Regions from separate parts of the Paenibacillus sp. J22P169 genome, predicted to be linked through region 2. Evidence: a T-box and tRNA genes for the amino acid it is inferred to sense, from the RefSeq annotation. Region 2 holds a T-box; the other holds one or more tRNA genes.
What was found. A T-box is a leader RNA that pairs with one kind of tRNA and senses whether it is charged. The one in region 2 lies ahead of ileS (isoleucine--tRNA ligase), so its partner is inferred to be a tRNA-Ile.
Positions count from the first base shown of each region.

Region 1: it encodes a tRNA-Ile, which carries the amino acid that the T-box ahead of ileS (isoleucine--tRNA ligase) is inferred to sense. The anticodon was not compared.

Region 1 covers NZ_JCAUAO010000001.1:18,991-23,377, forward strand. The annotation lists gene AC58QG_RS00090 (dipeptidase) at 1-1,370, opposite strand, end outside; gene AC58QG_RS00095 (hypothetical protein) at 1,596-1,760, shown strand; tRNA gene AC58QG_RS00100 (tRNA-Met) at 1,850-1,926, shown strand; tRNA gene AC58QG_RS00105 (tRNA-Ile) at 1,937-2,010, shown strand; gene AC58QG_RS00110 (hypothetical protein) at 2,140-2,745, opposite strand; gene AC58QG_RS00115 (hypothetical protein) at 2,903-4,150, shown strand; gene AC58QG_RS00120 (ABC transporter ATP-binding protein) at 4,210-4,387, shown strand, end outside.
Region 2 covers NZ_JCAUAO010000005.1:391,608-395,994, reverse strand. The annotation lists gene ileS (isoleucine--tRNA ligase) at 1-2,546, opposite strand, end outside; T-box leader at 2,604-2,852, opposite strand; gene AC58QG_RS24245 (DivIVA domain-containing protein) at 2,925-3,401, opposite strand; gene AC58QG_RS24240 (YlmH family RNA-binding protein) at 3,553-4,335, opposite strand; gene AC58QG_RS24235 (YggT family protein) at 4,338-4,387, opposite strand, start outside.

The DNA of each region.
Region 1 (4,387 bases), on a different contig from region 2:
GCCAACGCAGCTAGCTTCAACCAGTAACGACTAATCGTCTCTGTCCCATTGTCCCAATTCATCAAATGGAAATGCTCATTCGGGGCATGGAGATTCTCCCCTGGCAGGCCAAATCCCATAAGCACCACTGGTGCATCTAATACGCGACCTAAAACTTCGACAATCGGAATTGATCCACCGCTGCGTGTATACACAGGCCATTCACCAAAAGTCTCTTCATATGCTTCAGCCGCCGCAACCATAACGGGCTCATCAATAGGTGTGATAAAAGGATTGCCTCGCAATTGACGATCTAACGTTATTGACACGCCTGGAAGCGACTGAGCATGTATATGGGCCTCGACCAGATCCATAATTTCCTCAGGAACCTGCGCAGCGACTAGGCGGCATGCAATTTTAGCTGTAGCACGATTCGGAATGATCGGTTTGATTCCCTCGCCCTGGAAGCCGCCGCTGACTGACGTGATTTCGAGAGTAGGCCTTGATGTTGTTTGTTCGTAGAAGGAGAAGCCTTGCTCTCCATAGAGTTCTGTAACGTTCAAATTCGCACGAACTTTATTCTCATCAGGTTCAACCTGTTTGAACGCTTCTCGCTCTTTGTCTGAAAGTTCAATGACACGGTCATAAAATCCATCGACAGCCACACGGCCATTCTCGTCATGAAAGGAACTGAGAAGCTTGGACATAGCGTGAATCGGGTTCTGTACCGCACCGCCGAAAAGGCCGGAATGCAGATCGCTATTGGCACCATCCAACGTGATTTCGAAACCAGCTAAGCCGCGAAGCCCATACATCAACGCTGGCTTGCCCGGACCGTGCATTTGCGTATCGGATAGTACGATGGAATCCGCTTGCAATTTAGCTGCATGTTCTTCAACAAAGGCTGGAAGATTCTTACTAGCAATCTCCTCTTCACCCTCGATGCAGAATTTCACGTTAACCGGAAGCGAGCCCTGTGTTTGTAGAAAGGCTTCAACCACTTTCACATATAGCAACAATTGGCCTTTGTCATCCGTACTACCGCGCCCGAAAAGCTTGTTATCACGGATAACGGGTTCAAAAGGAGGCGTTTCCCACAACTCTAATGGCTCAGCGGGCTGCACATCATAATGTCCATATATTAAAACCGTCGGTTTGCCTGGGGCATGTAACCAATCCGCATAAACCACAGGATGGCCTTTCGTAGGCATAATTTCAATATTTTCGAGTCCTGCTTTTTGTAAAGACTGAGCAGTCCACTCAGCACATCGCAGCATATCCGTTTGATGCTGGGCAACTGCACTAATACTTGGAATACGCAAAAACGCCAAGAGTTCCTCTATGTGTTCATCCCTATGCGTTTGTAGGTAGCTTTTGATTGTCTCGATCATGGGTGTTTTCTCCTTTTTCTACTGCCAAATAGTCTACATCACTTAACTTCCCCAAAAGCAGGGAAATTCCTGCTATTCCTGTAAACCGTCACATTTTATTTATCATATGGTCAAATAGAATGCTTTTTCCGTATTCGAGAAAATGACTGGATATTGGGTGCTAATAAGAGAACCTTTTTATGGATAAGCTAAATGTAACGAACTGACAACAATGGAGTGATGAACATGAACTGGATCTATTGGGCGAAATTATATGATTCGAAGTTTCAAGCGGGCTGTTTAGCGAAACGAATGGAAGAAGATTGGTGGATCTACGGGTATGAGTGCCCACAGGAAGTTGAGGTTTATAAGTCGAAAAAAGGACGCTTTGGCGTCAGATACAACACATAAATGAATTGAATATGCATAAAATTAACGCTTGACTAAGTCTGCGCCGTTAGTGTATATTTATTTTTGTCGCTGTTGAGCGGCATACATGACGCGGGGTGGAGCAGCTCGGTAGCTCGTCGGGCTCATAACCCGAAGGCCGCAGGTTCAAATCCTGCCCCCGCAACCAAATTTCATTAGGGCCTATAGCTCAGTTGGTTAGAGCGGTCGGCTCATAACCGATTGGTCGGGGGTTCGAGTCCCTCTGGGCCCATAGCACGAAAACCCTTGGTAGATAAGGGTTTTTATTTATTTTAGCGATAAAAACAAGCCTCTCGTTCTCATCGATGTTGATGAAAATGAGGGGCTTGTGTACGTTTGTGCACATTTAAGCACAATGCTTTTATTGTTTCAGCTGTTTAAGTATGGTTACCCAGATTCTAAAACCTGTCACCCAAAGCGTCACAGCTGAGCCAAAACCGATAAAAGTAGACATCGCAATGAGGGATACATTACCGATTGTAGCGTTGATAGGTAAGAAAAAAGAAATGATGCCTAGGATACACAGTACAATACCAGTGCCATAATAAAATTTTTCTCGAAACAATTGTGCTAAAGGCAAAAAATGAATGCCAACTATAATCGCCATGATAGGGAAAAAGACTTCAAAACGATCGAGTTTATTACAAATCACACTTGCAATAAAGATTGCTAGACCTTCTAAACCAAAGATCAATCCAAATCTTCGATTTGTGTGTTTCCAATGCACCTTTTCTTGTGGTGTACGAGCATCTTTCATGTTACGAGATTTAATAAAAAGTGAAATGGCTCCGCTCAGTAAGACCAATGTTATACTAGCTGAAAGAACGAGTGGCCATGGAGCTCCAAGTTGATGTGAGCCAACGATGCCTATCGAAGACCAAAGTGCTCCAAAAAAAGTCATGAACATTACGCCATTGGCAGCCCCAAAGACTGCAGTTTTAGGTGGTTTCACAAAATCACTCATCATTCATCAGACTCCTAACATTTAAATTTGGTACGCTACGCAGTGACGAAAAGAGTTAATACTTTGTTAATAATCCATTTAGATGGATTCAATAAGCGTATAATAAAATAACTAGTAAGGAAACGTTTCCCGCAAATTATTTTTTTAAAGGAGAAAAGAGATGAAACTTAGCAAAAAATCAGTTACTGTCCTTTCATTTACGATTGGAGCTTGTCTATTTGTATCTACTGCATTCGCTGATGCGCTGCTTGGATCCGGGTATGATCGGTTGAAAGATTCAGCCAAAAACACCGCTGGATTGATGGAAAAGGGTCTGAACAATTATACGATCGAGACGCTGTATGCCTTGAAAGATAACGATCAAACGTTACTTCAAGCTTCCTCGTTCAAAAAAATGGATACGGTAAATCAGGTGACAGAGGATACCGAAGTGTCTAAAAACGCTAAGGGTGAAACCACTACCAATTATTCGTATTCTGACAAGAAGCAATCCATTAATAAAAATGGTCTGGATAATACGTATTACATAATGGAATATCCGGCTGATGTGAACCGTGACCGTAGAGGTCCTGCGGAATTCAGAAACCCTTTTAAAGAAAATGGTGCATCCGAGGTAGAGAAAATTGTTGATGCTGTGGTTGGCTCTTTGAAAGATTATGTACAAGTAGAGGAAGGCACGGATGGCGGAAAAGTATATTCGGGAAGTTTGTCCGAGGCACAAGTGCCTGCCATCGTGAATGCAGTCTCCTCATTCGGTTTCAAACAGATGCTGGATAACGAGAGAGATTTACCAGCTATAGAGAGCGATGTTTTTGTGAAAAAGGTTGTAGGTACGGCGATTGAAAATAAAGCTGGCTATCTGGAAAGTGTGACAGGTGATATAACACTTTCAGGAAAAGATAAAAATGGTGTTCAGCATGACTTAAACCTAAATGTTATGCTCAAACTTTCGGAGATCGGCAGTACGAAGATTACCAAGCCTGATCTAACAGCTGCCAAAGTCGAAAAGATCAGCAATTCGGGCGGATTCAGCAGCAAATATGTAGGTACGTATCAAAATGATATCATTATGGACAAAGACGGTAAGTTCGTGAAGATTGGTGAGAGAACGGTTGAAGTTACAAGTGTTGAGGGAGATAAAGTGACAGGAAAGTATTCCGAAAAGGTATATCCTGGTTTTGAAAGTGAGTATCCAAACAAGGATGCGTTTACCTTTGAATTTAATCCTGCGACATCTCCAACGTTTACTTACACAGATGCGAAGGGTGAGCAGAAGAATGGTATAATTCATCCAAACTCTACGGGTAAGATTTATTTTGAAATGATCATTGAGATTACTGATAAAAATTCGTACAAATCTAGCATGAAGCCTTATTATGATGGAGAATTTAGACGCGTATTTGAATAGAAATGATTCTCAGGAGGCGGCGGATAGCGGCTTCCTGAGTTTTTTAGGGAGATGATGAATTGACAGTCAAGGCGATTGAAATAACGGATTTAACCAAGTCATTTACGAATGGCCGAGGAATCAGCGATTTGAACTTAGAGGTGGATCAAGGCGATATATTCGGTTTTCTTGGACCTAATGGTGCGGGGAAGACGACTGCCATGAAGATGATAACAGGACTTATGAAGCCAGATCGAG
Region 2 (4,387 bases):
AATTGCTCGAATTGTGTTAACAAAGCAAACATCGCTTCATTTGGATACAAATTCACTGCTGCCCCTAAGGAATTACCAATGACTTTTTCCTTACGCGCTTCTTCTAAAGCCTTAAGTACGTCATCTCGCACTTCCAAGAAGGAATTCCATTTATTTTCCAATTCCTCGTTATATACATTTGTATCTACTTCTGGCAACTCCGCAAGCTGAACACTACTTAGCTCAACTCCTGGAATGTACTTCCAAACTTCATCCGCTGTATGTGGAAGAATCGGTGAGATCAGTTTCGTAATTGCCGTTAATGCAGCGTAAAGCACAGTTTGTGACGCTTTACGAGCTGGGTCCTCGGCTGCATTTGCATAAAGACGATCTTTGATGATATCCAAATAGAAGGAGCTCATCTCTACAGCACAGAAATGATGAATCGTTTGATACACAACATGGAACTCATACGCTTCATAAGCTTTGATAACCTTCTCAACCATACGGTTCAAACGAATCAACGCATATCGATCAAGTTCAGATAAACTCGTATAAGCAACACGATCAGTAGCTGGATTAAACTGACTCAAATTCCCAAGTAGGAAGCGCATGGTGTTACGAATTTTACGATATACCTCAGTCGTTTGGTTCAAAATATTATCCGAAATCCGGTGATCCGATTGGTAATCAACCGAAGATACCCAAAGACGAAGAATGTCAGCGCCTAATTTACCGCAAACCACATTCGGGTCAATCGTGTTACCGATGGATTTGGACATTTTGCGCCCTTCACCATCTAGTGTAAAGCCATGACTCAGAATACCTTTATACGGTGATTTCTCTCTCGTTGCCACACCCGTGATCAAGGAAGAGTTGAACCAACCACGGTACTGGTCAGAACCTTCTAGATACAGATCAGCTGGCCACTGAAGCTCTGGACGAGATTCAAGCACAGCCACATGACTGGAACCGGAATCAAACCATACATCCATAATGTCCGTTTCTTTACGGAATTCACCGTGACCACATTTCGTACAGCTAGTTCCATGTGGAAGCAGATCCTTCTCTTCTTTGATGAACCAAGCATTAGAGCCTTCTTGCTCAAATAATTGAGCAACATGTTCGATTGTTTGTTCATTTACAAGCGGCTCATTACAGCTGCGGCAATAGAAAATCGGGATCGGTACGCCCCATGCCCGCTGCCTAGAAATACACCAATCTCCGCGATCAGCGATCATGTTGTGAAGGCGAACTTCGCCCCACTCTGGCGTCCATTTCACTTGCTTGATTTCATCAAGCATCTCTTGTCTGAACTTATCGATCGACGCGAACCATTGCTCCGTAGCACGATAGATGACAGGTTTCTTTGTACGCCAATCGTGCGCGTATTGATGCTGAATATCCGCAGCTTTGAGTAAAAGACCGGACTCTTGCAGTTTTTCAATGATCAGCTTGCCGCCTTTTTCGTAGAACAAACCTTCGTAGCCAGGCGCTTCAGCCGTAAAATGTCCTTGGTCGTCCACAGGACACAACACGCCAAGGTTATAACGTTGACCGATTGCGAAGTCGTCTTCCCCATGTCCAGGAGCTGTGTGAACACACCCAGTACCCGCCTCTAATGTCACGTGCTCGCCAACCATAACGAGGGATTCGCGATCGTAGAAAGGATGTTGGCAGGTAACATACTCCAACTCACTGCCTTTTACCGTTGATAATACTTCGTATTCGCTCCAGCCGATTTCTTTAGCCGCTGTTGCAAGAAGTCCTTGTGCAAGCACATATTTCTTCCCATTTGCTTGAACAACCGCATACTCAAATTCAGGGTGTAAGGAAATACCCAAGTTCGCAGGTAAGGTCCAAGCTGTCGTTGTCCAAATGACGATGGCAGCATCTTCTGGAAGCTTACCTATGCCATCCTTCACAGGGAAAGCCACGTAGATGGACGTTGATGTTTTTTCTTTGTACTCAATCTCCGCTTCAGCCAAGGCACTTTCTGAAGATGGGGACCAGTAGACCGGCTTTAATCCTTTATACACAAGGCCCTTATGAACCATTGAACCAAAAACACGAATTTGCTGTGCTTCGTAACCAGGCTGTAGTGTGATATACGGGTTTTTCCAATCTCCGCGAATACCTAGGCGTTGGAATTGACTCTTCTGCTTCTCAACGGATTGCAGTGCATACTCCTTGCAATATTCACGGAACTCAGGGACAGTCATCTTCTTACGATCGACTTTTCCGCTGTTCGTAATCACTTGCTCGATCGGTAAGCCATGCGTATCCCAACCAGGTACGTAAGGCGCATCGAAGCCTTGCAGTGTTTTGAAACGCACGATAATATCCTTCAGCACTTTGTTTAGTGCATGACCGATATGAATATCTCCATTCGCATAGGGCGGCCCATCATGTAAAATGAACTTCGTTCTGCCCTTACGGCTTTCTTGTACTTTGAGATAAATGTCTTCTGCTTCCCAATGTTCTTGCATTTTCGGTTCCGCTTGAGGCAAATTACCTCTCATCGGAAATTCTGTTTGTAATAGATTTAATGTTTTGCCATAATCCATCCTTACCACTCCATCCCTACTTCAATCTGAAAAAACAAAAAAAGCCTCTCATCCCCAAAAAGGGACGAGAAACTCAACTCGCGGTACCACCCTCGTTAAAAAGCAACATGAACCAACCACCTAAAGGTGAGTCGATCAGCGCTTCTTCACTCGATCATGTGTAACGGCATGACCCGTTTCTCCCTACTTCATTCAAGAGACGCTCCTGGGGGATATTCGGTACGCTGCAGAGATTAGGCTCACACCAAAACCCTAATTCGCTGACACTGCTCATAACGTCCTACTCGTTCCAGTCATAGCTTTATTGCGATACATTTAACAGGAGTATAACCAATCTGGCAGTCATAGTCAATATGAGAACTGCCTATTGCCCTCGGTCTATTCTTCCTTATGTTCAAACTGCATACTTTGCCAGCCTTCTGTGTTCAATAATTCAAGTTGAGCTTCAAGCAACGTCCGGAAGCGTGTGCGATAAATGGAAGCTTGTTTCTTGAGTTCTTCAATCTCAAGTGCCACTTTACGAGAGCGCGTCAACGATTCGTTAATAATCCGATCCGCATTTTTCTCCGCTTCTTTCAGGATTAACTGAGCTTCCTTCTTCGAATTGCTTCTGACTTCATCTGCAGCTTCTTGCGCCACGATGATGGTCTTACTCAGCGATTCCTCGATATGCGTGAAATGATCCAAACGCTCTTGTAAGGCCAGCGTTTGATTCTGCATATCCTTATTTTCACGAATGAGCGCTTCATAATCCTTGATGACTTGATCTAGGAATTCATTGACTTGATCTTCATCATAACCACGAAACGAACGTGAAAACTCCTTATTATGTATATCTAGCGGTGTTAATGGCATCAGTGCCCCTCCTTAGCGTTTTGCGCAGCAAAACTGACTTCGTAAGTATAAGCTGAGCTTGTCTGAAAGCTAGCCTACACCCATGTCTATACAGTTCAGTTCGACAGAAAATTAGCAATTCCTGCATAGTTCGTGGATAATTTATCCACGATCATGCAAACTTGCCAATCTTCACACGAATTCGACCTTTTTTCGATACGCCTTCCACTTCAAGCACTTTAAATCTACCAAACCCCTGCAAGGAGATCATATCCCCTTCTTTCAGTGGCTTACTTGGATCTTCTTCCAGCTTCCAATTCACGCGGCAACGGCCAGCTTGGATTGGTACTAACACCTTCGCCCGGCTAAGCCGAAATACATCGCTTACAATACCGTCCATTCGCATGGAGGCAACAGACAGATGAAGCTCATCCAGTTGCACTTGCGCTAGCTCTAGCTTATCTAAAGAGAGCAATTCCGTTTGCACATGCACTCTATGTACTTGGGATAAATTCAAATGCAAATAGTCAGCTGCATCCTGGGTTACCAAGCAATGGCAGCCGCCCTCTATAACATGAATATCGCCAACCTTGTCCCGCTTCATGCCGAGTCCAAGAATGGCGCCCATGTAATCTCCATGTTCTAATGTAAGAAACTTGCCGTCACCTGAGGATACGGCTAACACGGCCATAGCCATGTCTTCACTATCCAAGCTTCGATAGTCAGGCGCAATGACAGCTCGTCTACGTTCTGCTGCTTCATAGCCGCCATCCAGTCGGCAATGCACATCCGGATGTCGGTTGACGAGTGAATTCAAGATGAAAGCTTGTCTGGGATCGAGGAAATCGGTTAACTTGACGGCATGCTGCTCTGCAGCTCGCTCCACCCAATCCCAGGCTTTATCGACAAAATGATGTTCGTCGGGGTGAAAATGGCCATAAATATCTTTCGCCAAGACTAGAAAATCCCCACGATGAAATCAAGAACTGCAAAGATACCCATGACGA